Regions from separate parts of the Brevibacillus sp. RS1.1 genome, predicted to be linked through region 3. Evidence: riboswitches for the same ligand, from Rfam matches in the RefSeq annotation. Region 3 holds a riboswitch; each other region holds the start of a gene.
The links. A riboswitch is a leader RNA that binds a small molecule or an ion and turns the genes downstream of it on or off. The one in region 3 is predicted to bind cyclic di-GMP.
Positions count from the first base shown of each region.

Region 1: it holds a riboswitch for cyclic di-GMP, as region 3 does, so the genes downstream of both, HP570_RS15920 (methyl-accepting chemotaxis protein) here and yfmT (benzaldehyde dehydrogenase) in region 3, are expected to answer to the same signal.
Region 2: it holds a riboswitch for cyclic di-GMP, as region 3 does, so the genes downstream of both, HP570_RS10490 (GNAT family N-acetyltransferase) here and yfmT (benzaldehyde dehydrogenase) in region 3, are expected to answer to the same signal.

Region 1 covers NZ_JABSVA010000004.1:338,832-349,630, reverse strand. The annotation lists gene HP570_RS15955 (DUF6973 domain-containing protein) at 1-674, shown strand, start outside; gene HP570_RS15950 (hypothetical protein) at 735-965, shown strand; gene HP570_RS15945 (tartrate dehydrogenase) at 1,445-2,521, shown strand; gene HP570_RS15940 (aldehyde dehydrogenase family protein) at 2,542-3,966, shown strand; gene HP570_RS15935 (SDR family oxidoreductase) at 3,963-4,733, shown strand; gene HP570_RS15930 (FAD-binding oxidoreductase) at 4,857-6,221, shown strand; gene HP570_RS15925 (formate--tetrahydrofolate ligase) at 6,369-7,997, shown strand; cyclic di-GMP riboswitch class I at 8,133-8,233, shown strand; gene HP570_RS15920 (methyl-accepting chemotaxis protein) at 8,307-10,280, shown strand; gene HP570_RS15915 (transporter substrate-binding domain-containing protein) at 10,395-10,799, shown strand, end outside.
Region 2 covers NZ_JABSVA010000002.1:1,037,440-1,048,238, forward strand. The annotation lists gene HP570_RS10450 (glycoside hydrolase) at 1-1,660, opposite strand, end outside; gene HP570_RS10455 (VanZ family protein) at 1,804-2,559, opposite strand; gene HP570_RS10460 (PadR family transcriptional regulator) at 2,563-2,889, opposite strand; gene HP570_RS10465 (KTSC domain-containing protein) at 3,348-3,611, shown strand; gene HP570_RS10470 (amino acid ABC transporter ATP-binding protein) at 3,676-4,422, opposite strand; gene HP570_RS10475 (amino acid ABC transporter permease) at 4,437-5,096, opposite strand; gene HP570_RS10480 (amino acid ABC transporter substrate-binding protein) at 5,170-5,946, opposite strand; gene HP570_RS10485 (hypothetical protein) at 6,187-6,372, opposite strand; cyclic di-GMP riboswitch class I at 6,815-6,898, shown strand; gene HP570_RS10490 (GNAT family N-acetyltransferase) at 7,090-7,644, shown strand; gene HP570_RS10495 (methyl-accepting chemotaxis protein) at 7,646-9,118, shown strand; gene HP570_RS10500 (alpha/beta fold hydrolase) at 9,233-10,282, shown strand; partial or broken gene HP570_RS10505 (protein prkA) at 10,366-10,626, opposite strand.
Region 3 covers NZ_JABSVA010000007.1:82,307-93,105, forward strand. The annotation lists gene HP570_RS21255 (methyl-accepting chemotaxis protein) at 1-341, opposite strand, end outside; gene yfmT (benzaldehyde dehydrogenase) at 372-1,829, opposite strand; cyclic di-GMP riboswitch class I at 1,915-2,000, opposite strand; gene HP570_RS21265 (methyl-accepting chemotaxis protein) at 2,176-3,111, opposite strand; gene HP570_RS21270 (hypothetical protein) at 3,136-3,891, opposite strand; gene HP570_RS21275 (RsmB/NOP family class I SAM-dependent RNA methyltransferase) at 3,977-5,389, shown strand; gene HP570_RS21280 (hypothetical protein) at 5,467-5,712, opposite strand; gene HP570_RS21285 (LysE family translocator) at 5,865-6,503, opposite strand; gene HP570_RS21290 (Lrp/AsnC family transcriptional regulator) at 6,509-6,943, opposite strand; gene HP570_RS21295 (MFS transporter) at 7,135-8,295, opposite strand; gene HP570_RS21300 (MerR family transcriptional regulator) at 8,285-9,121, opposite strand; gene HP570_RS21305 (DEAD/DEAH box helicase) at 9,254-10,735, opposite strand.

The DNA of each region.
Region 1 (10,799 bases), on a different contig from region 3:
AAAAAATTTTAGAAGAGTTGACTCAATATGAAAAGGATCACCCAAAAGCGACTGAAGATGAAATTAATGAACATTTTTTGGAACTGTGCGAAATATACAACAAGGATAACAAAAATATAAAGAACCTGGCTCCAAGCTCTGATGGTGATTGGGATGATTTCTATGATTATGCTGATGGAGTAGTTACACTGAATCCAAAAGAGCAGGCGTTGTATGATCAATCGCCGTCAAAAGGATTTAAAGCTCTTATGGCAGGGAAAGGGGCATGGAATTATACAGAACTAGCTTTCGGTAGAAATGATACTGATGAAGAATCAGATGCTTTTCGACATGCACTATGGAATATGTGGATAGTATGGGCAGTGAATGATAGTTGGGCAGAAAAGTGGACGAGTGCACACGAAGATGGTGCTTCCTATCAAAACAAAAAATCTTTAACATATAAAATGGATATGCACAATAATGAAGAAGGACGATACAAAGCAGCACAAGAGGGGATAGACAGTGATAGCAGTCGTTCTGACGTTAAAATTGCGATTGATGAGTTATACAAAAGCGGAAAGCTTAAAAAAATTAATAAACCGAACATTAAAAAAGAGAGTACCTGGACACTAGAAAGATTTACAGGTAAAGAAGAGGATTATGTAGATCAAGATCTTCCACCTATTACGTAAGAAAAAAGAGAATCAGGAATAATCATTCCTGATTCTCCTTTTTGAAAGAAGGTGATATTTATGAAGAATAAATTAACCGTGTCTTTGACTGCAACAGCAATAGTTGTGGTGCTAGTATTTGGATTTTTATATGTGGGGACTGGAAACGAATACTATAGAATTTCTGATGGACCATCTTCAGAGCAGATAGAAGCTTTAAAGAGTAATAAAATTGATTATATGATCAAAGAAGACGGATCTTTATGGATAAGAAGAAGTGATGAATTGAAAGTAGCACAATGTTGTACATAGTTATGTTGAGTAACCAAAATGAGAGATACAACAGCAACCGGATTTATGAATGGTTGCTGTTTCTTTTCCATCAAAGGAAAGCTGTAGCACATCTAGGGGGACAGCCGAGATACGAGTAATTTTGGGTCGCAAGCTTACAGCAATTGTCATCTTTCTAATGCAGTTTGTGGCATGGCAGGAGAATTCGATAAAATCATCATTTGGAAATAAAAGTAAGGCTATGACCCATTTTTGCATGTATCTCGGCTGTACCCGATAATGGATGAAACGATATAGCTTGGCCTGAACAAATGTTGCAATGTGTAGTTGCAACATTTTGTTGCGTTGTCTTGCAATGTCACCATTCGAGTGATGCGTGGAGTGGAACGGATGGAAGACTTTTATCCGGTCAGGGTGCAGGATACGGAGCTTGGCATTAATCATGCAAGTGGATAGTGTGGTATAAAGTCGAAAAATTTAGATTTTTAGGAGGGAGACCGTTGCTACACTATTCCATTGCAGTAATTCCAGGAGACGGAATCGGACCCGAGGTCATGGAAGAAGGTCTGAAGGTGTTGGGAGCCATAGAAGAGAGTCACGGCGGCATTCGGTTTGCCCGTGATGTCATGGATTGGAACTGTAGCTATTATCTCCAACACGGCAAAATGATGCCGGAGAATGGACTCCACATTTTAAAAGACTATGATTTGATTCTGCTAGGTGCAATCGGTGCGCCCGAGGTTCCTGACCATGTCTCTGTGTGGGAGTTAATTTTGCCTATACGCAGGGCATTCCAGCAGTATGTGAACCTTCGTCCGGTCAAGCTGCTAAAAGGTCTGGAAAGTCCTCTTCGCTATAAGGACCATGCCGATCTCGATTTCGTCGTGGTGCGGGAGAATACAGAGGGTGAGTACTCCAATATGGGCGGGCGGATGCACCAGGGTACACCGTACGAAATGGCGGTGCAAAACAACGTATTTACCCGGTATGGCACAGAGCGCATCCTCAAGTACGCTTACGCACTGGCGGAAAAGCGTTCGAAAAAAAGCGTGACCGCAGCAACGAAGTCCAATGGCATCAACCATTCCATGCCGTTCTGGGATGAGATCGTCAAGGAAGTCAGTCAGGAATACCCGGGTATCCAGACCAATCTGTATCATATCGACGCACTCGCTGCCTATTTCATCACGCGACCAGAAACGTTTGATGTCGTTGTCGCGAGCAACTTGTTTGGAGACATTTTGACTGATCTCGGGGCGGCAATCGTCGGTGGGTTGGGCTTGGCCCCTTCCGCGAATATCAATCCGGAGCGCAAGTATCCTTCCATGTTTGAGCCCATTCACGGCTCTGCGCCGGATATCGCGGGCAAAGGAATCGCCAATCCGATCGCACAAGTATGGAGCCTCGCCATGATGATGGATCATCTCGATCTACCAGAGCTCAGTACTGTCATCATGAACGCTATCGAAAACGTGCTGCAAGATGGCGAGGTGCTCACTCCTGATCTTGGGGGGACGGCGACCACAAAAGAATTAGGAGACGAAATCGTTCGCCACATCTATCAAACAACGAGATAAATAAAAGGGAGGAAGAGGACATGGAAGCGAGATCGTATGATTTGTACATCGGTGGAGAATGGGTGAAAACCGAGAGCTACATTCCCGTCCTTCACAAATACACGGGCGAGTGCATCGCGCGTATTGCCAAGGCTGAGCGGCAGCATGTAACAGAAGCGGTGGAAGCTGCGTGGGAGACGTTTAAGGCGGACAAATTAACACCTTTTCAACGATACAAAATCTTGCTGAAAGCCTCTGAGCTCATGGAGGAACGCCGGGACGAGATGGAGCGATCCTTGATTCGTGAAGTGGGCAAAACGCGCAAGGACGCGAGGAATGAGTTGGATCGGACGATCAATACACTACGCTTGTCGGCAGAGGAAGCCAAGAGAATTCACGGGGAAATGATTCCGCTGCAAGCAACGGAAGGTTCGGAAAACCGTCTGGGCTTTACCATTCGGGTGCCAAAAGGAGTAATCGGCGCTATTACGCCGTTTAACTATCCCTTGCTGCTCAGTACACATAAGATCGCGCCAGCGCTAGCCGCAGGAAATACGCTGGTCGTTAAGCCAGCTACAGTCACGCCTATCGCAACCTTTCTATTGGTGGAGATCCTGGAGGAAGCGGGCATGCCAAAGGGCTACGTCAATATCGTGACAGGGGCAGGCAGTCAGGTAGGGGAATGGCTGCTGGACGAAGAACGCATCGCCATGTACACCTTTACCGGGTCAGGAGAAGTTGGTCGCCGCATCAAGGAGCGAAGTGGCATGCGTCCAGTTGCGCTGGAGCTAGGCAACAACTCTCCCAATATCGTGCATCTCGATGCAGATTTGGAGTTAGCGGCCCGCCAAACAGCCTCCCGCAGCTTTCACAATGCGGGTCAGGCGTGCATTGCTGTTCAGCGCATTTACGTGCATGAATCAGTTATGCAGGCGTTCAGCGACTTGTATATCTCGCATGTTCATCAGTTGAAGGTAGGGAACCCGGAAGACCCGGAGACGGATGTCGGACCGATGATCAGTGAAAAAGAAGCGAGCCGCACAGAGGAATGGGTACAGGAAGCGATTAGCCAAGGGGCCAGATCGCTTTTGCCTGTCAAACGGGAGGGTGCTCTTTTCTATCCGGCTGTGTTGGTGGATACAAGGCCAGAGATGAAGGTGGTTTGCCGGGAAGTGTTCGCGCCCGTCGTCACGATCATTCCGTACAGTGACCTTGAAGATGCTTTTACCCAAGCCAACGATTCGGAGTACGGCTTACAGGCAGGGATTTTTACCCGTGATTTAAACGTCGCGATGAAAGCAGCACGCGTGCTGGAGTACGGTGGCGTGGTGATCAACGACGTATCGACCTATCGCAATGACGTCATGCCATACGGCGGAATCAAAAACAGCGGACTGGGCAAGGAAGGTCCGCGTTACGCAGTCGAAGAGATGACGGAAGAGCGAATGGTGGTGATCAACCTATGAGCGGGCAGCTTTTGCAAGGAAAAACGGCAATTGTAACAGGGGCCGGGTCGGGAATGGGCAAGGCCATTGCGAGGCTTTTTGCAGACGAGGGAGCCAACGTCATCCTGGCTGATTTGAACAAAGAAGCGGCAGTATCAGTCGCCCAAGAGCTGCCACAAGGGAAAGGTCATGCGGTACAAACAGATGTGGCAGACGATACGAGCGTCGCTGCACTTGTGAAGGAGACGCTCGAAGCGTACGGCTCGATCGATGTCCTGGTCAATTGCGCGGGTGTACCCCAAGCGTTTACCCCTATTGAGGAGCTGACCTTGGAGCAATGGGAACGCATCATGTCTGTGAACACGAAGTCGATCTTTTTGACGACAAGGCATGCGGTCCCCCACATGAAGGAGAAGGGGAAAGGCAGCATCATCAACATCGCTTCGATTGCCGGGATCAGAGCCCGTCCGGGGCTGAATGCGTACTGCGCGTCCAAGGGGGCAGCTATCATGTTGAGCAAGGCATTGGCGATTGAGCTTGCTCCTTTTCAAATCCGGGTCAATGTCATCAATCCAGGGCCGGCAGAGACGCCGATGCTGGGCAAGTTTATCAATGGAGATGAAACAGAAGTAGAAGCCGGGAAAAAAGATATTTTCATCAGCAGTGTTCCATTGGGCATGTTGATTCAACCGGAGGATATCGCGCAGGCGGCTCTCTATTTGGCTTCTGATCTATCCAAAATTGTCACGGGCGAGGTCATGAATGTAGACGGTGGAAGGGGGATCTAGTAAAGTGAGATAAATTCTCCTATTATTCAAAAAATGGGATCAGCAGGTGGAACAATCTCACCTACATTCCTGAAATTAGCTTATTCCTTGTTAACTTGAGCAAGTAACGGAGGGGGAACCAACGTGGATTACAAGCAATCGTTAGTGGGATTGCTGGGGGAAGAACGAGTATCGACCAACCCCACAATACTGGAGCATCACAGCCATGATGAATCGTACCATACCCCGCATCTTCCAGATGTGGTCGTGTTTCCGCAGACGGCAGAGGAAGTCAGCCAAATCATGAAGCTGGCAAACGAAAAGCGCATTGCGGTAACGCCGTTTGGCATGGGAAGCAGTCTGGAAGGCCATGCGATTCCTTATGCGGGCGGAATCAGCATGGATTTTTCCTTGATGAACCAAGTGCGGGAGGTGCGACCGAAGGATTTCCTCGTGAGAGTCCAGCCAGGTGTGACTCGCACCCAGCTCAATAAAGAGTTGAAAAAGCACGGATTGTTTTTCTCCGTTGATCCTGGCGCGGACGCGACTTTGGGTGGGATGGCTGCTACAAACGCCAGTGGAACGACTTCTGTTCGCTATGGCGTGATGCGTGATCAGGTTCGCGATCTGGAAGTGGTGACGGCGGACGGACGTATCATCCGTACAGGGAGCATGACAGTCAAGTCCTCCTCAGGCTACCATCTTACTGGGCTGTTTGTCGGGTCGGAGGGAACGCTTGGTTTATTCACAGAGCTGACCTTGCGTGTTTACGGCATCCCTGAGGCGACAACGGCGGCGCGTGCCAGCTTCCCTTCTGTTCAGGATGCTGTCGATACCGTCGTAGATATTCTCGGAGCGGGTATTCAAGTAGCGCGAATCGAGCTGGTTGATGAACGTTCCATCCAACAAGTGAATCTGTACAAAGAAACGAGCTACCCGGAAGCACCGACGCTGTTTATCGAGTTCCACGGCAGTGAACAAGGGCTCGCGTATGATATCGACTTCGCGCAGAACATCGCCGATGGACATGGCTGCACACAGTTTCTCTTTGAAACCGATTCCAAAGCGAGGGCGCAGCTCTGGGACGCACGTCATAACCTGGCGTATGCCTTCCTGCACAAATCCCCCGGGAAAAAGCTGATGGTGACAGATGTTTGCTTGCCGATTTCCGAGCTGGCAGGAGCCATTGTGGACGCCCGACAAGCCATTGATCGCGCTGGGCTGGATGGTGCGATTGCAGGGCATGTCGGGGATGGGAACTATCACGCCATCCTAATGATCGACCTGAATGACCCCGAAGAAGTTGCGCTTGCCGAGGAAGTAAATGCCCATCTGGTGGAGTACGCATTGAGTCGGGGAGGAACCTGCACCGGGGAACATGGTGTGGGTGTGGGGAAAATCAAATACCAGCGCAAGGAACATGGAGAAGCACTGGACGTCATGCAAGCCATGAAGCATGTGCTGGACCCGAACGGCATCTTGAATCCAGGAAAAATTTTCGGGAAATAACAGAGAGCCTGCATTCTGAACGTTTGTCGGAATGTGGGCTTTTTCTTTTGCGTAATGTGTCGAAGAGGAGAGGAGAAAGGATGATTATGCAGAATGTAGAAGATTGGTAACTGGTGCATTACATTCTGGTGTGGCAGGGAGGCAAAAATGAAGTCTATTGTTGAAATTGCCAAAAGTGCAGGTATCGAAGAACAGCATTTGGAGCTATACGGAAAATATAAAGCCAAACTATCAGATGAACTATGGGAGCAAGTGAAGGATCGCCCTGATGGCAAACTGATTCTTGTTACAGCGATGAACCCCAATCCGGCGGGAGCAGGCAAGACGCTCACGACGATTGGTCTGTCACAATCTTTAAATCATCTCGGGAAGAAAACAATGGCAGCACTTCGCGAGCCGTCCTTGGGTCCTTGCATGGGGATCAAAGGAGGCGCAACTGGAAGCGGCCAGGCACAAATTCTCCCTGCTGATGAAATTAACCTGCATTTTACAGGGGACATTCACGCGATTACAGCTGCACATAACTTGTTGGCAGCGATGATCGACAATCATATTTTCCATGGCAATCCGCGCGGACTCAATCCAAAGAAAATCGTCTGGAAACGAGCTATGGACATGAACGACCGCGCACTGCGAAACATCGTGGTTGGTCTGGGTGAGGGCAATGGAATGACGCGTGAGGATGGCTTCATGATTACGACAGCGTCGGAAATCATGGCGATCTTATGCTTGAGTGAGAATCTAGCAGACTTGCGCGAGCGGTTGAACCGTATCATTATTGGCTACGATTTCAATGATCAGCCTGTACGGGCAGAAGAAATCAACGCGGTTGATGCGATGTGCGTTCTCTTGAAGGAAGCTATCAAGCCCAATCTCGTACAGACAATCGAGGGAACCCCGGTCATCATTCACGGTGGACCTTTTGCCAATATCGCACATGGGTGCAGCAGTGTGATCGGAACCAAAATGGCCTTGAAGCTGGCAGATTACGTCGTAACAGAGGCTGGATTTGGTGCCGACTTGGGGGCCGAGAAGTTTTTTGACATCAAGTGCAGAAAAGCAGGTCTGACTCCATCGGCTGCTGTCGTGGTCATTACGGTTCGTTCGTTGAAATACAACGGCGGGGTAAAAGTACCTGACTTGGCAGTGGAGAACTTGTCTGCTCTGGAAAAAGGCTTCGAAAACGTCAAGCGACATCTGGAAAACTTACAGAAGTTCGGTGTGCCAGCAGTGGTGGCCATCAATCATTTTGCGACAGATACCCAAGCAGAGATTGATGCTGTCATTGCGCTGTGCCAAGCGGCTGGAGCCGAAGCAGCGCTCTCTAAAGTGTGGGCAGAAGGAGGAGCAGGCGGTGTCGAGCTGGCTGAAAAAGTAATTCGAGCAGCAGAGCTGCCTTCGTCCTTCCGATTCTTGTATGAGGAAGGCCTCAGCATTAAAGACAAGATTGAGACTGTCGTGAAAGAAGTATACCGTGGATCAGGAGTTGTCTTTTCGCCGTTGGCATTAAAAACGATGCAAAAGGTAGAAGAAATGGGCATGTCCCATCTGCCTGTGTGCATGGCGAAAACACCGTACTCTTTTACGGATCGCGCTGATCTGTTGGGGGCACCTGTAGACTTCACGATTCATGTGAGCGAAGTGCGCATATCAGCAGGAGCTGGTTTCATCGTGGCACTGACCGGAAGCTTGGTTACCATGCCAGGCCTCCCGAAAAAGCCGGCTGCGGAATCGTTATATGTAGACGAGGAAGGCCACGTGATTGGATTAAGCTAATCAAAAAGTGTGACAAAAAGCTGACAGCTGTAAAAGGTTGTCAGCTTTTTTTCCATTTTGAGGTTTATTCGCAGAAAGTTATGGGAAATGAAAGGTGAGATTGAAAAAAAGTGAACTTAATTGAAAAACAACAAGGAATGACAAAGGCAAACTTGCTGAAAGGCAGGGACGCAAAGCCACGGGTCTAAGGACGAAGGTTAAATGACTTTCGCAGCTAGGACAGCCGGGTTGCCATACCGTAGTCATGATGGGCTGTCGGTGGGCAGTCTTTTTTTTGTTGAAAAAAAGAGAAGGGAGAAGGGATTCGGTATGAAAAATAGTTTGAAGAATAAGCTAATTATCGTTTTGTGCCTGCTGTTGGTGATAAGTTTGGGTACGGTTTGCGGTGCAAGCTATTGGAGTGCTTCCAACCTTTTGGCAAACAGTCTGGACAAAGAAGCTGAGCTGTCAGCTAGCAATCTCTCGATTCGTATCGATGGTTTCTTTCAAGAGAAAATTGAGATTGTAAGAGCGATAGGAGGGTTGATGTCGGCAGATCAAAATGTCGAACAAGACCTGAAACTCATTCAAGAAGCCCAAAAGAAAAACCCCGAGTTTGAGACGTTCTTCTTTTCGCATGACTTAAGCGGTAAGAAAGTGATCAATTTCAAGGGTGAAGTGACCGACATCTCAGATCGTCCGCATATTAAGGAAGCCAGCAAAGGGGAAGGGAAGGTTGTTGTCTCTGAGCCAGTCGTTTCGAAGCGGACAGGGAATAACATCGTGACACTGGTCGTTCCATTGATGAAGGACAACCGTCAATACGGTTACATCGGTTCTACGATTCCAATCAATGAGATCCAAAAAAAGGTGTCTGAAGAGAAATTTGGCGAATTAGGTTACGCCTTTTTAGTAAGCAAAACAGGAACATTTATTTATCATCCGAATAGCGAGTACATTCTGAAGGAATCCATTCTCAATATGGGGATTCTTCAACTTCAGACTGCTTTTGAAGATATCAAGCAAGGGAATCATGGAATCGCCCAATACGAATACGAGAATACAGAGCGATTTGCTTCCTATGCGCCAACCAATTTGAACTGGGGGGTATACATCACTGCACCCGTAGCTGAGCTGCATGCGCCTGTCGATCAACTGTTAGTCCGATTGACGGTTATTTCCCTCATCGTATTGGGGCTTGGGGTTGTCCTCGTTTATTTCTTGGCTGTACGCATGGTGAAACCAATTGAGCGTCTGAATCACGCAGTAAATGTAGTGGCGCAGGGTAACTTGAAAGAGACCGTAACGGTTGACGGAAAAGACGAGATTGCGGTTCTGTCCCGTGACTTTAACCAGACGGTATCACACTTGAAAAATTTGATCGAAGACGTATCACTGTCGTCTGATCAAGTTCAGCGTTTTAGTCAGGAAGTATCCGAAGGTATTAAACAAGCAACGGAAAACATCAACCAAATCGGCTTGTCTATCGAACAGATTTCTGAGGGAGCAGAGGCGCAGGCATCCAGCTCGCAGGAAGTCGCATTGTCGATGACTGACATGGCAGCAGGCATCGTGAAAATCGCAGAGACGTCTGCACATGTTTCTGAGGCTGCCCAGATCGCAACAGAGCAGGCTGAGCAAGGGACTGCTGTGGTAGAGCAGGCAGTTCGCCAGATGGGAAGCATTGGGGAGGGAACTTCGAAGGCGACTGTAGCCATCGAGCAGCTCAACAATCGCTCCAAAGAAATCGAAGGCATTCTCGATACGATCAGTCAGTTGACCTCGCAAATCAATTTGCTTGCCTTGAACGCTTCGATTGAGGCAGCACGTGCTGGCGAGCATGGACGTGGGTTTGCTGTAGTTGCTGGTGAAGTGAAAAAACTGGCGAACCAATCCGAGGAATCCGCATCGAAAATTGCAATGCTGATCGGGGAAATCCAGCAGGATACTCATCACGCAGTAGAGGTTATGACCGAGGGGAACCAAAACGCACAGCAAGGTATCCAACTGGTCGAAGAGGTTCGCGAAATCTTCGAGCATATTTTGGAATCTTCCCGGAACGTTGCCGCGCACATTTTGGAAGTATCCGCAGCATCTGAGCAAATGTCAGCAGGCTCCCAACAGGTGAGTGCTTCTGTAGATGAAATGCATACCATTGCAAAGCATGCTTCACTCGACGCGCAAACAGTGGCAAGGGCAACCGAAGAGCAGCTTCAAGCCATCCAAGAAATTGGCAAGTCTGTCGAGCATTTGAACGCAGTGGCGGAAGAATTACAGCAAGGAATCGGCAGGTTTACGGTGTAAGAAGCAGCTCATCAGGTTGTAAGTCCTCTTTTTGAAAGGGGGGATGCCATTAGGGGATGATGGAGTTTGTTTCTATAACTAAATTCATTACCGTTTAACAGGAGGAGAACCCAGATGAAAAAAATCACACAAACAATCTTGGCGAGCACACTCGCTGCAACTATGCTCATGACATCAGGAACAGGTGCTTTTGCCGCAACAGCGGTTAAGCCTGTCCAAACTGTAGCGGCTGAAGCTGCTAAAAAACCACAAGTGAAGAAGTTTGAGTCTCGTTTGGACGAAATCATTGCGAGAGGCTACATCCTCGTAGGTACTCCAGGTGACTACAAACCGTTTACATATTTGAATCCGAAAACAAACCAATTCGAAGGTTACGATATCGATGCGATGAAGGAATTCGCAAAAAGCCTGGGAGTAGAGGCGCGTTTTGTCCAAACCTCTTGGCCGACACTGATGGATGATTTGTTGGCAAATAAATTCGATATTGCTGTCGGAGGCGTTACGCGCAACACAGACCGT
Region 2 (10,799 bases), on a different contig from region 3:
CAGACCCGATAACCAACTTCTTTTCATCGCGAATGTAGTCCATACGCGCAAGCTTTGCCTTCATATCCTCTGCCTCAGTCGTCGTGTGCTGTGGCGAATAATCATCGTTGAAATCTCCTGCTGCATCCACATCAATAAACCACGAATTAAAGGCAACATCGTTACTCATGATTTCATCCATGCGCTGTTTGACACTCGGCAGTGATAGAGTCGGATTCAGCAATCTCCCCTGTTGGAGAAAACCAGCTTTCTTCTCTCCATTTTTCTTTGAAATCGTTGCGTTCTCGTACAAGCTCTTATCCTTGAAAATAGCTGTGTTCCAATCGGGATTTTCCTCCTGATGAATCGAATGGTAGGAATCGTAGCTGGCGATCAAATAGCCTGTCTCATTCGCCTTTTGAATGAACGCTGGCTTCATATAGGCTGCTGTCCAATCAGGCAAACCGATCCATGCCCGATCAATCCCCGCCGCTTTCATTTCTTTCAAGAGATCAGTAGAGTCGGCATTCCCCCACTGTTCCACAGGTGGAACGACATCTTGGAGCACACTTTTCAGCACCTTTTTGTTCATGTCATACAGCTGTGATTCTGTCAACGTGTCGATCCCTTTTCCAAACGATCTTTTTACCTCTTCATCGACATGTGGAAATTGCTGCGGAGTGTAAAACTCACGGGAACGCAAAGCATAATTCAACCCGCTGAGGAGTGCTTTCTTTTGATAATCCGCGACGTAATCCTGCTTCTGAATCTCGCGGAATTGCTGGATGCTCTCTTTTCCGTCCACTTCATTGGAAGCCAAGATTTCCTCAAGTGCCCTGATGAAGCTCGCGTTCAGTTTCGTTTTCAGTGCATTCCATTTCACATCGTTGACCGATAAGAAGCTCTTGTTCCACAAATAGAAATGAGGAGCGCCGTAAAGCTTTTCAATATTCGGATTGGCTTTTGCTTTTTCAGCCAGGGTCAGCAGTCCTCCCTGCTCCTTGACATATTGCTTGTAAACACCTGCTACACTAACCGGATCGTTCTCTGTGACATACAAGCGGAACCCGTAGGTCTTGTCCGGATTAATCGTGGGGAACTCGTGCGAAAACGTAAACCCAATCGTCGGATCAACGACAAAATCGACGGTGTTGTTAAACAAATTGTCCACGACGTACATCAGCGTATACTTGGTCTTGTTCACAGCAAAAAAGCGCATGGAAAAAGACTCAGCAAAGCTAAGACTCTCTTCTTTTAAAAAGGACTGCCACTTGCTGTCAGCCGCAGGAATCCATTTCCCTTCTCCCAAGGGCACCATGTAGCTTGCTCCTTTAACTGTCGGCCAGGAAAAGCTCTCTGTTCCTGTGGAAGCCAGAGTGATTTGCAAATGATCCTCTTTCTTTTTGATCGAGACATCCAGCTGATCGTCTGGGTAGCTCCAAGCAATCTCTTGTTCACCTTTTTGTACATTCGTTACCTTGCGCGCAGGCATCGGCTCCGAAGCGCTTTCCTTCACTCCGTCTCTCTCGACGAATAATTCGAAGGTATCTGGATTCGCATCAAAAGTAAATTCTGAGTGCTGCTTCGACTGCACTTGTTCGGTAGCCTTGTTGCTCTCACAGCCAACTACGACTTGGAGCAGGAGCACAAATGCTATGAGGAAAATCGGTGATCGTTTCATAAAAACCCTCCTAAATAATCGATTCACTATGTATATCGCATTACGATGTACATATGCAAAAAAAATGGCTAAAGCCTTTGCCAAGGCCGCCTTACAATCGTGCGACCCCGGTCACTCAAAAAGCTTTTACAAATTTTGACCCGCTAAAAAGAGGAGGCAGACAGATCGTCATCAAATTTGTTATTGTTCCGTCGCTTACGGATCAGCGCCGCCCCTACTCGAAACATCCCATAGCCAATTAAACCGCCGAGTACGTTTAGCAGCAAATCATCAACATCAAAGCTGCCTAACGAAAACAATAGCTGCAAGGTTTCGATGATGAGACTGGCCGAAAGCGTGAGAAAAAACACGCGGTGCACGCTTTGAAAGGACATAAATATCAACGGCAGCAACAGCCCGAGCGGAACAAACAACATGACATTGCCAATCAGGTTATAGATGACAGTGCCAAAGCTGTAATTGTCATAATGATAAACGTAATCCACCAAGGTTTGAAATGGTTTCGTATTTTGGAACAAATGCGTATATTGCGGGACGCCGTATTCCAGCATCCTTTGCTTCCATTCCACGGTAAAAGCTCTGCGTCGGAAGCGATCCGGTGACAATAACAAGAGATAACTAGAGATAGCTACATACAAGAAAAACAAGGTCATGACCCATTTACGGATGTATTTATCAATGAGCGGCATGGACTCAGACAGTTGCCGACTGATTGCTTTCGTCAAACCAAATCGTTGAATGGTCAGTAAAACGGCTTCCTGTTCTTCATAGCCTTCTTCGACCAGCTCACTTTTCATGCTGTTCAAATGATCCATCAGCTCATCTTTGACATCCTGCTTTTCCCATTTCGAGCATGGCAAGCGACTGACAACCTGTTCTGCATATTGTTCGAGCTTCATTCGTTACTCACTTCCCTCATTGCAAAGCAAAATGAGTCTACTCAAGCTCTGCCAATCCTTCATCTTGTCTTGCAGAAGCCCTTGGCCTGTCTTGGTAATCCGATAATATTTGCGGCGTCCGCCTTCGTTGGCTTCCCCCCAGTAAGACTCCACTGCCTTTTGCGTCTCCAGTCTCTTAAGAGCAGGATATAATGTGCCTTCACCGATTTCATACAGCTCATCGCTTTTATCGCGAATCTTCTTGGCCAACTCATAGCCGTACTGATCTTTTTGTGCGATCAGCGAGAGAAGCAATAGATCAATGCTTCCTTTCAACAACTCCTTGTTCACAAAAGCATCTCCTCCCCGTGATATGCCTAGAGATTATCACACTATACCTCGTAATACAAGGTATTTTATCAAGGGAATTTTCGAATTGCACTTTTGGTGCTATGTAATTATTGACAATTATAAAATAGGTAATATAGACTATATTCGACAACGTTTTTCATGAGTCTACATACTTTCGGATGATCATTCCTTTCTACACTCAACCAGATGATAGGCCCATAGAACGAAGCAAAAAGAAGATTTTCACTTTTTTGGAGCAGGTTACTTTTCATTCGTGACTTCATTCTCTCTAACAGGAGGCACTTACATGCTTGCCCACTTTCCAATGATTGTTCTGAATACGGTTCTCTTAGCCTATTTTGCAATCGGTGTGCTATTTTTGTATTCCGAATCCAAATTTTTGCGTAAAATAAAGACTCGTAGAAATAGATAAGCCGATAAAGGAGTTTTCACGTACATTGAGATCTTTTTTCCGCCAATTTCTGCCACGTCAGAATCAACCTCAAGAAATTACCTACAAGGAACTGGATTCGAAATTGATCAAAGCTGCACGCTACGATCTGGCCACAAGCCACCTCTACATCCGTTTTCACGATGGACGCGAGCTCGTTTACTGTCGGGTCACTCCTTACGCTTACAATGCGTTTTTAAATGCTGACTCGTTCAGCGATCATTTTCATTCGTTCATCAGCCAACGGTACTTGAACTATCAGGTGATGTAGCCTGCTATACAAAATGCCCTCAGTCTGTCTTCTCGACACTGAGGGCATTTGTTGTTGATCTTCTCTATTTTAACGCGCGATGCAAAAAAGATTTCGTCCGCTCAAATTTAGCGTTTGTAAACAATTGCTCCGGTGTCCCAGACTCTACGAATTCCCCTTTGTCCATAAACATGATTTGGTTCGCCACCTCGCGTGCGAATCCCATCTCATGCGTCACTACCATCATCGTCATATGCTCCTGGGCAAGCTGCTTGATGACTTGCAGGACCTCACCCGTCAGTTCGGGATCGAGTGCAGACGTAGGCTCGTCAAACAACAAGATTTGCGGGTTCATCATCAGTGCTCTGGCGATCGCTACACGCTGCTTCTGTCCGCCTGAGAGCTTCGCTGGATACGCGTCTGCCTTATCAGACAGACCGACCTTTTCCAAGAGCTCTGCACTCATTTTCCGGATGTCTGAAGACGCCTCACCTTTGACTACACGTGGTGCGATCTCCAGATTTTCCTTCACCGTTAGATGAGGGAACAGATTAAAATGCTGGAAGACCATGCCCATTCTCGACGTGATCTGCTTGATTTCCTGGTTACCGGCATAGACGCCGTCCTTCACCAAATAATCATCCTGCACACGAATGCTACCACCATTCACCTGCTCGAGGTTGACCAAGCTGCGCAGCATCGTGCTTTTACCGGAGCCAGAAGGCCCGATTACTGCCACGACTTCGTTCTTTTTCACCGAAAACGAGACATCTCGCAAAACTTCCTGATTGCCAAACGATTTCTTTAGATTCGATACTTGAATGATATCCATATTGCGCCAGCCCTTTATTCGAATTTGAACCTTTTTTCCAGCCACTTAAAGAATAACGTCAACAATAGCGTCATCAACAAATAAATGATTCCGGCAATAAAAAACGGAACGATGGTAAAGTCACGATTCACAGCCGTTTGTGCAAAGTGAAGCAATTCTGGAACGGCAACTGCATAGAGCAGCGCTGTGTCTTTTACAAGGGTAATTGATTCATTTGCGACGGCAGGTAAAGCCACGCGAAACATTTGCGGCAAAATAATCTTGTTGGTTGTCTGCCATTTGCTAAAGCCGAGTACCTGCGCCGCTTCGTACTGTCCTTTGTCGATCGACAGCAGTCCTCCACGGAAAATCTCCGCGAAATACGCTGCGTAATTCAGCACGAAACCGACACATGCAGCGACGAACCGATCCATCACCAAATAATCTCCCACTACGGGCAAGAGAGGCAGCCCGAAGCAAATAAACAACAGCTGCAATAAGAGAGGCGTCCCACGCATCACATATACATACGTATGCGCGAGCCAGGCCAGCGCCTTATTACTGCTCTTTGCCAGTAAGGTGATCAGAAAACCTAATGGAATGGAAAGCAGAATGGCGATGAGAAACAACAGCACCGTCATCTGCGCCCCTTCTAGCATGGGCTTCGTAATGGAGAGAATGTAGTCTACGCTCATCTTGGTATGCTCCTAATCCTGAAAATAAAAGCGTGGCTTCGCCAATCATGCGGCGAAGCCATCGCTGTTCTGCTTATTTCAATACACGATTTTCGCCGAACCATTTTTCCGATATTTTTGCAGCTGTACCATCCTGATTCATTGCATCCAGTGCTTTTTGCAGCTCTTTTTGCAATGCCTCGTTGCCTTTTTTGACGCCAATTCCATATTCCTCAGGAGACAGCGATTCTTCTAACTGCTTAAATGCTCCCGGCTCTTTTGCCATATAGTAATCGGCCACAATCTGGTCGATGACGACTGCTTCTACACGACCGATCTTCAAATCACTCAGTGCCAGTACGTTATCAGGGAACTCGGTAATCGATTGGACCTGATTTTTGATATCACTCGCATTAATCGCGTCAGCTGCGGAAGACAGCTTTTGCAAACCAATTGCTTTACCAGCCAAGTCTGACAGCTTGGTCAAGTTGCTATTTGCCTTCGTGACCACTACTTGTGCGTTTTTCAGATAAGGCTTGGTAAAGAGAACCTTCCCTTTTCTCTCATCTGTAATCGTATATCCATTCCAGATCAAGTCAATACGACCACTGTTTAGTTCAGACTCTTTTGCACTCCAGTCGATTGTTTGAAACTCAACTTGTTTTCCCATTTTTTCGCCAGCTGCACGTGCATAATCAATATCAAAACCGACTAGCTCATTTTTCTCATCCCGGAAACCCATCGGTGCAAACTTATCATCAATTCCGATAATCAGCTTATTTGCGTCAGCGCCAGTTTTTGCGCTGGAACAGCCCACTACCAACGAAACCACCGCACCCAACAACAATGACATCCATGCTATTTTCTTCATCGTGATGATCCCCCTCGTTTCCCTGCTCTATATTTTACTCTGATAAAGTGGTAATACGTTAACAAGGTATCATGATAGCATATTAGCAAGGAATAGTCGATACTTTAGTAAACAAAAGCACCTTAGAAATATACGCCAAATAATTGGGGAAAATGCCCGGCTACCTCCAACACGAAAAAGCCCTCCGCATTCAATGGAGAGCTTTTTCGTGTTGGAGCTATATACATCCGCTCCCTATCCTTACGCCTGATTGCACACTTTGATATATGAAACATTTCTCACGTTGATGACAACATCATCATACTGGAGCCATCCGTCGTTTTGATTAGCGACCATTTGAATGATCTCTTCCGGTTCCGTGGATTCGATGCTAATCGTTTCACCGCCTCCGGAAAAGTAGAATTGAATCACTTTTGCTTCCTTCATAATATCCCCTCCTATTCCTTCTAGTTATCGGATGGTTGGAAAATTTTTGTTACGGGTGATTTTTATGTATTCCTTTCAACTCCTGAGCAGCTACGTGCATTCAAACACCAAAAACTTTTTCAGAAGGTTTCTCTTTCATCAAACAGGGGAAAGTACCTTTATATAAAGTAAATTTAGATGGGCAACAGTTCACATTCGATATCCTTGGGGAAGGCAACAAAGCCGAATGGAGCCTACCGAAGTTTTAGACATTCTGCGTACCCTAACCTAACGCCTATGAATGAAGGACTAGTTGATATCACAAATGGTTTTTTGTTCGTCTATACTTTATGAACAATTAGTTTCTTTACCCTACCAAAACTTGACAAAGTATATCTTTTGTCTTATATTTTGCATGATTATGTCCAGCAAAATTCGACACACTTTTACAAGTTTTGCTAATAAATGCAAAAGGCAAAGTCATCGAAAGGTGGCGACGCAAAACCACGGGTCTACAGTCTTTGACCATGATAGCCGGGTTGCCATCATCTTGGAACAATTATTTTGATGTTGGTAGCTTCGGTTGTTCCATTTCGATGGAACGGCCTTTTTTTGTGTTTCGTTTTTTGAAAGGGGGATGAAAGCACTCTCATTTTTGCAACAGAATGGAAAAACATAACTTTTGGGACGTCAAACATACACAACACGGTAATCAGAAAACGATGGAGTGGAGAAGTTATGTACAAACAAGTAGAAACCGTACAAGAGTTAGCTAAATTTCATGAAATCAAAGAAACAGTATGGACAAGCATGGGCTTCGAGATGGAGTACGCGAAAGAAGGCTCCGCACAATTCCTCCTACTTGCCGATGATGGTGAAGCAGGTGGAACATTTGAAATGACGCCCTTTTCCAAATCAAGTGCTTATATAAAATCACTATTTCAGGATGTTGTTACAGAAGATATGAAAGTAATGGAGGTAGACAGTCTCGCTGTTTTGCCAAAATACCGTGGACAACTAGGGCAAAAAGGAATTTGCTTGATGATAGATTACGCTGAAAAGCATGGTTATACCCACGCAATCGGGGTAGCAGATCCAACTTTTTTTAAATTTATTAACACGAAGTATCAAGTAAAGGCGATTCAGACCAAAGATATCGTCTTTTACAAAGGGGCCGATGCCATTCCGACCCTCTTTCATCTAAAAGATGTCTATGACAATAAGCACGATCCGAAATATTCCTGGTACAATTCGTCGTCGTCCAATCAAGTAAAAGTCGAGGTAGGTGGGTAACATGGATAACATTGATCTATTGAGAAGAAGAAACAATTGGGTCGTAATCGTATTCGCAAGTATTATTACAGTTGTTCAGGTCTTAAACCTCTTTCTAGGCGTCTCGTACACATTCGTTTTCACAATACTGGGTATTTTGTATGGCGTGCTGGCACCTTTTACTTACATCTCCAATCGCCCGAGCTTCCGTGAAAAAGCAGCGCCCTTCATGAAGTTCTTCAACTTAGTCGTAATCGGGATCTTCATGTTCATTGTAGTTGGACTGGACCCGCATATGATCAATATCATGACCATTATGTTCTTTGTAGCCGTCATGGGGATTTATCAAGACCGACTCATCAATATTTTAACCATTGTATCGACATTAGGCATTGTCTCTTACTACTTCCTGACACAGAGAGAATTGATTTTCCATTCGACAAGCAATCTTGACCTGATGTACTTCCTGCTCACCTTCTGCTTCGTCTCTATCACGAGCATGATGCATGCTGTATTCAATAACAAACTGCAAGAGGAAAGTGAGCAACAAAAGCAAGAAGCGATTGCCTCGAAGGAATCGTTGCAACGTGTTCTCGATCAAATTAATGAATCTCTCACCTCTATGCAAGACTATCAAGAGAATTTGAACAAGGTAACAGATGGTGTAAATGTTCGCGCTGTCGAAACCGTCGCTTCCCTGCAAGACATTATGGAGTCCTTTACGGTCCAGACTAGCAATACGGATGAGCTGCGTCGGGAAATGAGCTCGACGAATCTGCAAGTTGAGGACATGACCCGCTCTGTTACAGAGATGCATGAGTACGTAGAATCGACCAAAGAAGCCACTAGCGAGAGTGGAAAACGCATTGGCAACATCGGCAATGACTTTGAACGATTCATCACGGACATCCAAGGTACGAACCAGCTGATTCAAGAGCTCAATAAAGAAACCGAATCGATTGGGAAAATCATTCAAACCATTTCCGATATTTCTGCACAAACCAACCTGTTGGCACTCAATGCCACGATTGAAGCGTCTCGGGCAGGTGAACACGGCCGAGGATTTGCTGTCGTAGCAGATGAAGTACGCAAGCTCGCTGAATCCTCCAAGCTATCCTCCGAGTCGATCTCGAGCTTGCTCATGACCATTCGTGAAAAAATGAAGCTCGTATCGGATATGATTTCCGAGTCACAGACGTCTTTTGAGAAAAATAGCGAGGGCATCCTCGAAGTACAAGAAATGTTCACCAATGTAGACAACTACATGCAAAACTTCGCAGATAAAACGAAGAACCTGCAAGAGTTCATCGTCCATGTTCACAGCATGATTCAGGAAGTTGGCGCAAAAGTAGAAGTCAACGCCGATATTACCGACAAGAACAAAGAGAGCCTGGAAGAAGTGCTTGTTCTCGTTTCTGAGCAAAAAGACGAAGTCGTTAAGGTTTCTGGCGGCTTTGAGAAAATCGAACAGCAAATGCGTGGTCTCCATATGTAGCCTTCCTGCAACCGCCTTTTCAATGGCGGTTGTTTTCTTTTTTCATTTTATAACTGAATGGATATATAATAAGAATATTCTGATATAAATTACTCGAAAGGAGGCACATCATTGATGGATGCACGAATCGAAACCAAAACGATTCAGACCGATCGATTGCTCGTTTCTTACCTGACAGCGGGCGTACCGGAAGGAGAACCGCTCCTTCTCATCCACGGCAATGCGTCAGCTAACTTATTCTGGGATGATACCATTGCGGCGCTATGTGACCAGTACCGTGTATATGCACCTGATATGCGAGGCTATGGAGCAAGTGAAGCATTGCCCATTGATGCGACACGCGGTTTGCGAGACTGGTCGGATGACCTTCATTCGTTTATTCGGGCATTGGACTTGCCAACACCTGTCCATCTTGCCGGCTGGTCGTTGGGTGGCGGGATCGCGATGCAGTTTGCCATCGATCACCCGCAGGAAGTCCGCTCTCTGATTCTCATCGCCCCTATGTCCCCTTACGGCTTTGGTGGAACCAAGGATATAGCTGGCACCCCGTGCTTCAGCAGCTTCTCGGGCTCAGGTGGAGGAGCCGTCAACTCCGAGCTGGTCAAAAGGATTGCAGCCAAGGATATGAGCAATGAATCTCCCTCCAGTCCTCGCAATGTCATGAATCAGCTTTATTTCAAGCCCCCATTCCAAGTTGGTCCAGAGCAGGAAGACCGTTATGTGCGCGCCATACTCTCTACGAGAACGGGAGAGGACTTTTACCCCGGTACCTTTGAATACGTAAACGACTGGCCCGGCGTTGCTCCTGGAACGACAGGAATTACGAATGCGATTTCTCCCAAATACGTAAATTTGTCCGGTATTGTCCAGATGGAGCCGAAGTGTCCGATTTTATGGATTCGCGGTGCAGATGATGCCATTGTCTCGGATCAGTCGCTGGCTGATTTCGGTACGCTGGGCAAGCTTGGCTATGTCCCCGGCTGGCCGGGGGAAGACGAATATCCCCCGCAGCCGATGGTCTCCCAAATTCGTGACGTGCTTGAACAATATCAGCGCGCTGGTGGTTTCTATCAGGAGATTGTCATGGAAAATGTGGGGCACGCTCCACATATCGAGAAAGCAGAGGAGTTTATCGAGCTCATTCGAAAAACCGTCAGGGCATGACTCTGACGGTTTTATTTTGCGATCATCTCATTAGCTCTCCACGCTACTGATTATGACGTGCCCCTCATGTCGCCAACGTTCTGTCATCTGTTCAACAGGCTTCCCACGTAGCGCAGCAGCCTCATTTGCGCTATGGCAACCAGCTTCTTCTCGATAGCTTCCCGCAGACGATCATGCGTGCTGTAGTCAAAACGCTTCCCTTTACGTGCATAGGCCGAGATACGGATGAGAATTTCTTCACGGAAGGCCCGCTTGGCATTTTCCGAGATGCCGATTTGCTCCTCGATGGAACGCATCAGGCGCTCATCTGGATCCATGTCCTCACCTGTAACGGGGTTACGGATTCACTGATAATTACTAATTACTGTAAGTGTCCTTGACAAGGAGGACAGATCATTTCTGCCCATGAATCAATTGAACTAACGTTTCCCGTTAGTTGAACCAATGAGCTTTTAAGTTCCCGATGGGATATCTACGAATCCAACGTATTTGTTTGGTTCAACTTATTTTTTTACGC
Region 3 (10,799 bases):
CCGATAACTTTTCCCGTGTGATCATGCAAGGGGATCGCCCGTGCGACGAGAGGAAAACCAAATAATTCCTTGGGAACCATCATCGCCTGCTTGGTGTTTTTTTGAATCGCGTTGGTGATCACATCTCCCTCCTGGAGTGGATCACCAGACTTTACCTGCAGGGAAAATGTTTGGGCAGGCACATTGCGCAATAGCTTTTCCGTGTCGTAGACCCCAATGGTAATGTCATCGTTGAGCAAATCATTTAAATAGGGAGCAACCTTGATGAAAGCCTCGAGAAGTTCTGCATTTTTCCCCTTTTCGGAGGCTTCTGTTTCGTTCCATCCTTCGTATCCGTTCATGACCCTCTTCACCTCTATCTTTTGCTAGCATTAGTACGGAAATTGACGCTTCTTGTGCTGAACCGAAATCCATTTTAGCGTAGTAAACTCTTCTAGGCTCCATTGACCATTCAAGCGTCCCAATCCGGAATGCTTTTCACCGCCGAACGCCACAATTGGTTCGTCATTGATCGTTCCATCGTTGATATGAATCATGCCGGTCTCAATGCGCTTGGCCATCTGGGCACCTCTCTCCAGATCGCGGGTATGAATCGCCCCGGACAATCCAAATGGTGTCTCGTTCGCCATACGAATTGCTTCTTCCTCGGAAGCAAACGACATGATGCAAACAGCCGGACCAAACAGCTCTTTCGATGCAATGGACATGTCTGTGGTCACTCCTGTCAAAACAATCGGCTCGACCACGTTTCCTTTTACTTCCCCTTTCAGTGCAGGAACGGCTCCTTCGCGTATCGCCTCATCGATCGTTGCCATCAGGTTGGCGACTTGCCGTTGATTGATGAGTGGACCGATTACCGTGTCTGGATCATTTGGGTCGCCTACCTTGAGACCAGATACTTTTTCCACATACAGATCGAGGAATTTATCGTATACATCTTGGTGAACCAGAACCCGGTTAGCCGACATGCAAATCTGACCTTGGTGGGTAAAGCGGCTGAATACCGCTGCATTGACGGCATACTGGAGATCCGCATCCTCCAAAACAATCAGGGCACTATTGCCACCTAGCTCCAAAATCGCCTTCTTGAAATGCTTCGCTGCCACTTGCGCGATATGGCTTCCTACTTGGCTAGAGCCTGTAAACGAAAGGATGCGCGGAATCGGGTGGGAGACAAACCCATCGCCAATTTCAGCAATATCCGTTACAACGACGTTGATCAAGCCTTTGGGCAGACCTACTTCTTCAAAAATTTTCGCGATGAGAGTCCCACCCGTGATTGGCGTGTGCTCATGCGGTTTGAGGACGACACCGTTGCCCGCGCCAAGAGCTGGAGCTACGGACTTCATCGACAGATAGAACGGGAAGTTGAACGGACTGATGACACCGACAACTCCTGCGGGAATCCGATACAAACGATTTTCCTTTCCGTCTACGGGAGAAGGGAGAATTTTTCCTTCCATACGTACAGGGAACGTAGCCGCCTCGCGAATAATATCCTTGACAAGCCCGATCTCAAAAAATGCCTTCAGTCGGGTTCCACCTAGTTCACGAATGATGATCTGAATGATTTCTTCTTCATGCTCTTCGATATAGCGAACTGCACGCTCCAACATTCGGGATTTGGTATAGGCATTCACTTCATCCCACTCTTTTTTCGCGTTGGCTGCCGCCTTGTAAGCCGCGTCGATATCCTCCAGATTTGCCATTTTGAATTCTGCGATGACTTCCCCGTTGTAAGGGTTGATATCTTGCAATGTCTTCGCGCCAAGTCCGTCGCGCCACTCCCCATTGATGTACTGCTTGTCCAGTGTTTGAAGGATTGACATGCTACAACCACTCCCTTTTGAAAAATAAAGAGGCCCCTTTCGCATGAAAGGAGCCGTCATACTAAAACAGCAAAATACACTGCTCGTTGGCAACCCGGCTGCCATCGTAACGTGTACATTAGGCCCGTGGCTTTGCGTCCCCACTTTTCAATGGGTTTGCCCATTCATAGCGAATGCTGATAAGATTTTGTCGAAAAAAGGAAAGATATGGAGAAACATACTTTGATTATAGTACTCCATTTCGAATAGTCAAACGTAAACATGTAAATATTTCGTGAAAGGAAAGAACAAATATCAAAAAGTCCGCATCGCTTGGATACGGACTCCTGATTTTTCTTCCTCATGATCACAATAACTTTTTGACATCCTTTACGCTCGTCGCGAGCATTTGCTCTACCGCGTTGGCGTCTCTTACGTGCTTGGTGATGCCTTCATTCAGCTCGTCCAGTAAGCCCTTTGCCTCACTTACCTGCTGGGACACATCGTCAGCAAAACGCTTTTGATGCGCGATGATTTCCATCACACCCGCCACTTCGACGTTCAGTACCTGGAAAGCGTTCGCGATCTGATCCGTCTTCTGTGCAGCATCCTTGCTGATGGAAAGTCCATTTTTGATCGCACTGCTGCTTTTTTCACTGTTGGACAATGCTTCTTTGATTTCTTCTTGAATCTTGCCGATCAATTCCGCAATCGTCTTGGTCGAGTTCGCTGTCATCTCTGCCAGCTTCCGTACTTCATCCGCTACGACAGCAAAGCCTCGGCCTTGTTCCCCCGCACGTGCAGCTTCTATCGCTGCATTCAGAGCGAGAAGGTTAGTCTGATTCGTAATATCGCTGATTACCTTGACAATACTCGTAATTTCCGAAGAACGCTCTTCCAAGAGGCTCATGGACTTGGACGTATGAACCGATTCTTTGTCGAGCAGGCTCATGACTTCCACAACGTCCGTCATAGCCTTATTGCCTTCATCTGCACGCGCTACCGATTGTTTGCAGATGTCTGTCAGGCGCTCTCCTCGAACCGACAACTGGCTCGCAGATTCATCATCCCGCTCATTAATGGCCTGGATATTCTCTACGGCACGCTTCATCCTCGTCACCAATCGCACCATTTGATCGGAATCGGCGTTCATTGCTTGGTCCGAAGCGAGGATTGCACCCATCTGTTCGTAAAGACCGCGAAGCTCATGTTTCCATGCGTCTTGCTGTCCTGCCATTGTGGTTGTGGCTGTCGTCGCTGCTGTCTCTTTTTCTGCCAGGCCTTTGTCTTTTTTCCAAAACATCCGCTTCCCTCTCCTTTGTACCCATCAATTGTCACCTCGGCGGCTATATACGCGGGACTCGATTATTCCCGGATGTTGTTTCGCCAAGCTCAGCAAGTTTTCCAAGAAATAATAGTGACCCTCCAAGAGCTCCACGTCTTTACGCTCAAAATGCTTCACCTGCAAATACTGCTGCATTTCCAAAGCATAGCGCTCCAGTTTATCGTGAAAATCGTTGGCACGAAGCATTTGCTCCACTTCTGGATATTCTGTTTTCAGGCGACTCAGCTCGCTGTATACACGCCCACCCTCCAGAATCATCTGGTAGGCCGTACGCTCGAGCGTAGCTGTTGTAGCTGCCTCCTGCTCCTCACGCTCCTCGCGCAAAGCTGCCAAGTACGTGATAAAATGGTAGACAGTTAAAAACAATGGTCCTAAAAATAGAATGATCCCTGCCTTGTACACATGCTGATTGGACAAATTGCTGATGAGCAGGAACAAGTGAAACAAGATCGCACCCAACCATACATAGATGATGATTTGGTGATTGATCTTCCCTGCCTTTTGGTGGCGTGAAAAGGCAAAGGTAAGTCCGAGCAGATAAAAGGCAAGCAACGTAAAGCTGGCAGAAAACAAAGCCATCTCCATATCGGTCAGCCAATCTGCATCGGCGGGTATTTCGATAAAGAATTCAAAAGCGAGCACCAGCAGTGAGAACAACAACCCCATGATCCAAAACCGGCTTACTTCCGAGTCATTCCTCCGCCGGGAGCGGTAGCGTTTTGCACGGGATCCTTCCATAATGCTCTCACCTCATTCTCTATGATTCGCCATGATTCTATCTTTTCCTTTCACATGGGGCCAAAATCTGACATCGGAGGCTGTTATGACAAAAAATTTACCAACACCATTTATCGAGCGCATGAAAACCTTGCTCGGACACGACTATGAGGCCTTCGTTTCCTCGTATGATCAGCCTGTGACACACGGCTTGCGAGTCAATCCGTTGAAGGTGGAGCGTGACGATTTTTTGAAAATCTCGCCGTTTGCTGTAGAAGCAGTCCCTTGGTGCGAAAACGGGTTTCGCTACAAAAAGCCTGCTCGTCCCGGCAAGCATCCTTTTCACTCCGCTGGCATGTATTATTTGCAGGAGCCAAGCGCGATGTCCGCTGCCGAAGCACTCGGTGCACAACCTGGTGAGCGAATCCTCGACCTGTGTGCAGCGCCAGGGGGAAAATCGACGCAGCTTGCAGCGTTTTTGCATGGACAAGGAATGCTCGTGGCAAACGAAATCCATCCTGTTCGGGCAAAAGCCTTGTCAGAAAATCTGGAGCGCTGCGGCGTGACCAATGCCGTCGTGACCAACGAAACGCCCGAACGCTTACAGGAGCGATTCCCTCAGTTTTTTGACCGAATTTTAGTAGACGCTCCTTGCTCTGGCGAAGGAATGTTTCGCAAGCTGCCCGAAGCAATCGAAGACTGGAGCCCAGCAAAAGTAACGGAGTGCCATGTCATGCAAGGCGATATTCTCGAGGCGGCCGCTGCTATGCTGAAGCCAGGCGGGACGTTGGTCTACTCCACCTGCACATTCGCTCCGTTGGAAAACGAGCAGTCCCTAGTTAATTTCCTCGGCCGTCACCCGGAATTTGAGATCGTCCCGCTGCCACATGCAGATTGCTTTTCTGCTGGTCAACCCGAGTGGGCCTCGCCGCAAAACGAGCAGCTCACCCAGACAGCCAGATTGTGGCCTCATCGTCTACAGGGAGAAGGTCATTACCTCGCCAAGCTGCAAAAGAGTGAGACCGCTGAAGTTCATGAACCTTCCGGGAAGCGTAAAGAAAAGCGTGCGGCAAAATCAGCTCCGGCAGGTCGAAAAGAAGCCTTGGCAGCCTGGCGTACATTCGCAGCCGAAGCACTCCCTGCGCTTTCCAAACCATTTGAAGATGAGTCTGCCTTTCTTTTATTTGGCGAGCAGCTCTACTACTCACCTGCCCCCGAGCTCGACTGGGACAAGCTCAAGGTCGCGCGCGTCGGTCTGCATCTAGGAACGGTAAAGAAGAACAGATTTGAACCTGCCCACGCCTTGGCACTCGCTCTCTCTCCTGCGGAGGCAGCCCGTGTCGCTTCGTATGGCGCGGACGATCCTGAACTGTTGCGGTACTTAAAAGGAGAAGCGCTCACGCGTGAAGGGGAAAGTGGTTGGACGCTGGTTACTGTAGAGGGATTCTCCATCGGTTGGGGCAAGCAATCAGAGGGGCAACTCAAAAATCATTATCCAAAAGGTCTACGCTGGTTGTAGATTTCCATCCAAAATAAAAAAGCCCACAAAGCTACACGAAATGCATTCGTAACTGCTTTTGGGCTTTTCTCTTTTTCTTATGATCGCCCTCTGCGGGACGGATTGTCTACTACGGACAAAGAGCCATTTCTAATATAACGCAATATTTTTGAAACAGATATCCCTGTTGCGTTGGCAATTTGCATCGCATTCGAATTCGGATACGTTCTCACGTAATTGCGAATCATCTGGTAGTCTTGCATTTCGTTTTCTCCGCAAACCTGGCAACTGTACTCTCCCCGGCCCATCGGACTGCCGCATTTCAAGCACGTATCCGTCGTCATCACTGGTTCTCCTCACACCCTGTACTATGGTACTTTTACAAGAAAGGGTTCTATCTTCCTATCTATTACCCAATTCACATGAGAGGAAAACACTATTTTCTATCGCAATTCCTGTATTCTATTAAAATTCGATACAGTCATTCCAAATTCCTTTAAAAAGGCCAGTATGGAGGCTTCAAACCGCTTTTTGCGAAAAGGACAATCGCAAACCCAATTAGAAAGACACCACTGAGGCCATGAGAAACGTTGAACCATCCTGGACGAAAAAAGCGAGCCAAATACGCGGCCAACAAAGCTACCAGCCCCAGAAACAAAAAAGTCGATAACAGACAGCCTGTCGCAAACAAGAACACCTCCGTTGAATGAACAAAAGTGCCAGATGCCAATAGTGAGCCAAATACTCCCGCCCAAAACAGAACAGTCAGAGGATTTGCGAGCGTCAGAAGCACGCCGTGCCAAAAGCTGCTTCGACCAGATGGAGCCTGCTGAACTGGTGCCTGTTCATGTTCTCCTCTTCCGTTTATGGCACGCAAGGTTTGAATCCCAAACCAAGTCAAAATCAGGGCTCCGATAATCAAAACCATCTGTTTGACCCAATGGATTTGTAACAGCAGCGACAATCCCCCGATCGCCCCTACCATATAAACCGCATCTGCGAGTGCAACACCCAGTACCATCATGAATGCATCCCGCAATCGCCGAGTCATCGAGCGATGCAACACCGCCAGACAAACCGGACCAACGGATAGCTGGAGCATCATCCCGAATAATAGACCGTGCCAGATCGCCATCAGGTTCACATCTCCTCTTTCATGGAAGACAGGACGATCATCGTATTCGTCTTGCTTACCCCTTCTACTTGCTTCAATGTTTCAGAGATGAATCGTTCCAGATCAGCCGTCCCTTTTACGGCTACCTTCAATACATAGTCGTAAGCTCCCGCAATATGATGGCATTCCAGCACACAGTCTGCCTGCATGACCGTTTCACGGAAGCCAGCGATATGCTCCGTTTTCTCGATTTGCACCATCACAAATGCAATCAGGTGAAGCCCTAGCTGCTCCCGATCCAGCTTTACCGTGAATTGCCTGATGAGTCCTGTATCCTCCAGCTTGCGTATTCGCTCGGAGACCGCAGGCACGGACAAATGAACCTGCTTGCTGATGTCGGAGCTGGTGATTCGGGCATTTTCCCGCAATAAGCGAAGGATTTGTTCATCAATCCGATCCATAGTGGTGCCCCTCCTTTTTATCATGATTATACCAATTCCTTCATAATAAAAAGGGATTTGACGCTATCACCGTATATTTTAAAGAGATAATATGTCTTAACTTTCATTTTTTCTGTCACACGAATGATCTTGGGGCGTATTCCTAAAATAATGCGGCCGAGAGAGACAAGAAGTTATCATACGCCATCTTCTTACGCTGATAGCTGCTCTTTCTTTGTGGAAAACAAGCGGATCGCGAGCAACAATGACAGCAACGCTATAACAAATCCGGACCAGCCCAGATGCTCCACAGAGGAGTTGCTGATCACCAGTCCCCCAACCCACGATCCCAAAGCGAAGCCAAATTGAATAAAGGATGTATTGATGCTAAGTGCGATATCTGGCGAACGGGGCACCTGGGTAACCAAATATAGCTGTTGGGCCGGAGACGTTGCCCAAGTGGCGAGCATCCACAGCATGATGATCACGATATACGTAGTGATTACTCCATCCATGACCGATAGCAAAAGCAGCATACCTGCCTGAAGAGAGAGTCCAAAATAAATCGTAAACTTCGGCCCTTTGCGATCTGCGATAATCCCTCCAATTTTTGACCCCATAAAACTGCAAATGCCTGCTAAAAACAGAATCCCGGAAATCTCGGAAGCCGAAAGCACGGCCCGGGTTAGCAAGAAAGGCGCAATATAGGTAAACAATGTGGAATAAGCGCCGATGTACAACAGCGTGATAACAACCGCAGTAAGAATCTTTCTATTTTTTATAACAGCTAGCTGTGCCCGCGGTGTTACAGCCTCCTGCGCTTTTATAGGCGGGACTTTTTTATAAATGACAAGCAACGGAACCAAGCCCAGCAGTCCAATAACAATAAACAGCAGTCTCCAACCAATCGCTTCGCTTAAAAAAGTGCCAACGGGAAGACCAAGTACAAGTGAGCTGCTCAATCCCATCAAAATGATGCCGATTGCTCGCCCACGATTGCCTTCTTCAACTAGCCGTGTAGATACCGCCATCGCAACAACAGTAGCAACTCCCCCACTGAGTCCTTGAATCATGCGTGTAACCAGCATCATCTCAAAGGAAGAACTCACATAAACCAGCCAGTTGCTCAAAATAAAAATGCCAAGCATCATAAGTAATAATTTTTTTCGGTCAAGATGGATCGTGGCAGCGATGACAATAGGAGCCCCTACTGCCGCAGAAAGGGCAAATGCAGTGACAAGCAATCCGGCAGACGACGTCGTGACACCCAGATCAGCTGCCACCGTTTGAATGATCCCGCTTATCAGATACTCCACTGTCCCAATCAGGAAAACTGCCAAAGCGAGAATATGGACAACCCCTTTATTCCCCATGCTCACTTTGCCCCCTTGCTACAATTGGAATCTGGATTTCTATGAGCTCAACTCCAGGTTCTTCTGATAAGGGAACATAGATTTCTCTGCCGGGCTGCTCATCTCGAATACAGTAACCATGCTGTTCAATCCACGTAGCCAGATCCAGGCAAGCTGATTCTTTCATGGTCGAATCCGAACGGAATAGTAACGTAGCCATTGTCTCGGCAGGCAAGAAGCTTCGTTCCATTTGCTCGGGCAGTTTGACAGATTCTGTTTTAATGCCATAGCCCACCCCAAAATCGAAAAGCTGATCCTTCGTTCCGGTTTCCTTCCATAGCACTGTTTTGGGACCAGTCAAGGATAACTTCAGGCTGACATCAAGCATGCTGTCGAACATATGAAACAGCCAAGGAATATCTTCTGCAGCACCCCGAGCCGAATAGGAGATCAAGTGCATAGCATCTACCTGCTTCAAAACCACCTCTTGCTCCTTCTCGATCCTTCCCTCCCGTTCTACAAGCTGCACTCGTTCTTTAATACGGGCAAGCTTTGCCATTTCCATCTCCAGCAGGGATTGGATTTCATTTTCTTTGAGCCTCAGCATGCCCCGAATTTGTTCGGCTGGTATATTCTCATGAAGCAATTGCGCGATCTGGTGCAAGGTGAACCCCAATTCTTTGAAGATGACAATTCGATTGATCTGCAGAAGCTGTTCGGCACAGTAATATCGGTACCCGGTCGTATCATCGATTTTTGCTGGTTTTAGAATCCCAATCTGATCATAATAGCGCAACGTTTGCAACGGAATTCGGCTCAGTCGGGAAAACTCGCTGATTTTGAACAATTCCACACCTTCTCTCTCATTACTTCGATCTGAGTATAAACCTTCTAGTCGGGTGTAAAGTCAAGAATCGAAAGGCGTTTCTACAAAAAAAACTGCCCAGATCCTTCTCGGATCTGGACAGGCTTTTCTATCTTATTTTCCCCGAGATTTCCCTTGGGATTGACTAAATGGTCTTCCACCCTTGGCAGAACGGGCTGCTCCACCTTTTCCTGCTTTTTTGGCATCGGCAGGCTTGGCAGATTTACCCGCTTTGCGTGCTGCAATCGCTTCAGCCTTCTTGCGGTTTTTCTCGTACTGCGTTTGCAGATCTCCCAGCTCACGCGCCATCTTCTTTTTGTAGCCTGGCTTTACCTTCGTCTTTTTCTTTATCGCTTCACGTACAGGAGAGAACTCTTTGTCTTTTTCCTTCTGTTGCTCTTTCGCCTGTTGCGCCCGCAGCTCAATGAAATGAGTTTCCCGTTCTTCTGCGCGCTGACGACGTCCGGCATCCAGATGGCGTCCTTCCTGCAAAATTCTTTCTTCGATCGAAGCCTTCGTCGCTTTGGCAAAGCGAGCTATCAAGTTTTTCTGACGAGGAGAAATAAGGGAGATCGCTTTTCCTTTTTGTCCTGCACGACCCGTACGACCAACGCGGTGAATGTAGCTGTCCACGTCATTCGGCAAATCGTAGTTGATGACGTGAGTTACACCTTCTACATCGAGTCCACGAGCCGCGATATCTGTCGCGATCAAGTATTGGAAACGAATTTCGCGGAATTGCTTCATCAGTTGCTCCCGCTTGTTTTGGGACAAATCACCGTACAGGGCTTTCGCCGAGAGGCCATTTTCCTGTAGGCGGGCTGTAAGCTGTTGCACACGTACTTGCGTATTGGCAAACACAATGGTCAAGAACGGCTGCTCTTGCTCCAGCACATCGACGAGAGCATCCGTCTTATCGCTTTGGTTCACTACATAGTAAAATTGTTCAATGCGCTCCACAGTCTTCTGCTTGCCCTCGATCTTGATATGCGGAGGCTGTTTCATGAAGCGGTGCGCCAGTTTTTTCACCAGATCAGGCATCGTAGCCGAGAACAACAGCACCTGACGCTGGGAAGGCGTGTGGACGATCACTTGCTCCACATCTTCCAAGAAGCCCATTTCCATCATTTTATCGGCTTCATCCAGCACTAATGTGGAGATACGTCCGAAATGGAGCGATCCGCGCTTCATATGATCCAGTACACGTCCTGGTGTTCCTACAACAACTTGAACCGTTTCTTTCAGCTTGCTCAGCTGTTTGTCGATATCCGTTCCACCGTGCAGGGAGAGTACATTCACATTCAGGTGTTTGCCCAGCTTTTCTACTTCTTTGGCAATCTGGATGGAAAGCTCACGCGTCGGAGTGAGGATGAGCGCTTGAATGTCGCGTTTTCCCTCATCCAATGCGTTGAGGATCGGCAGCATGAATGCAGCTGTTTTACCCGTACCTGTCTGAGCTTGTCCGATCAGATCTTTGCCTTCCATAATGAGAGGAATGGCTTCCTCTTGAATTTGTGTTGGTTCTTTATAATACAGGTCTTGAATCCCTTGCATCAGCTCCGGACGAAAACCAAAAGACGCAAACGATTTTGCCATAACTTCCACTTCCTTTCACAAGCGATCCGATTCGCCACACCATGACTGCATGGACAGTGGATGC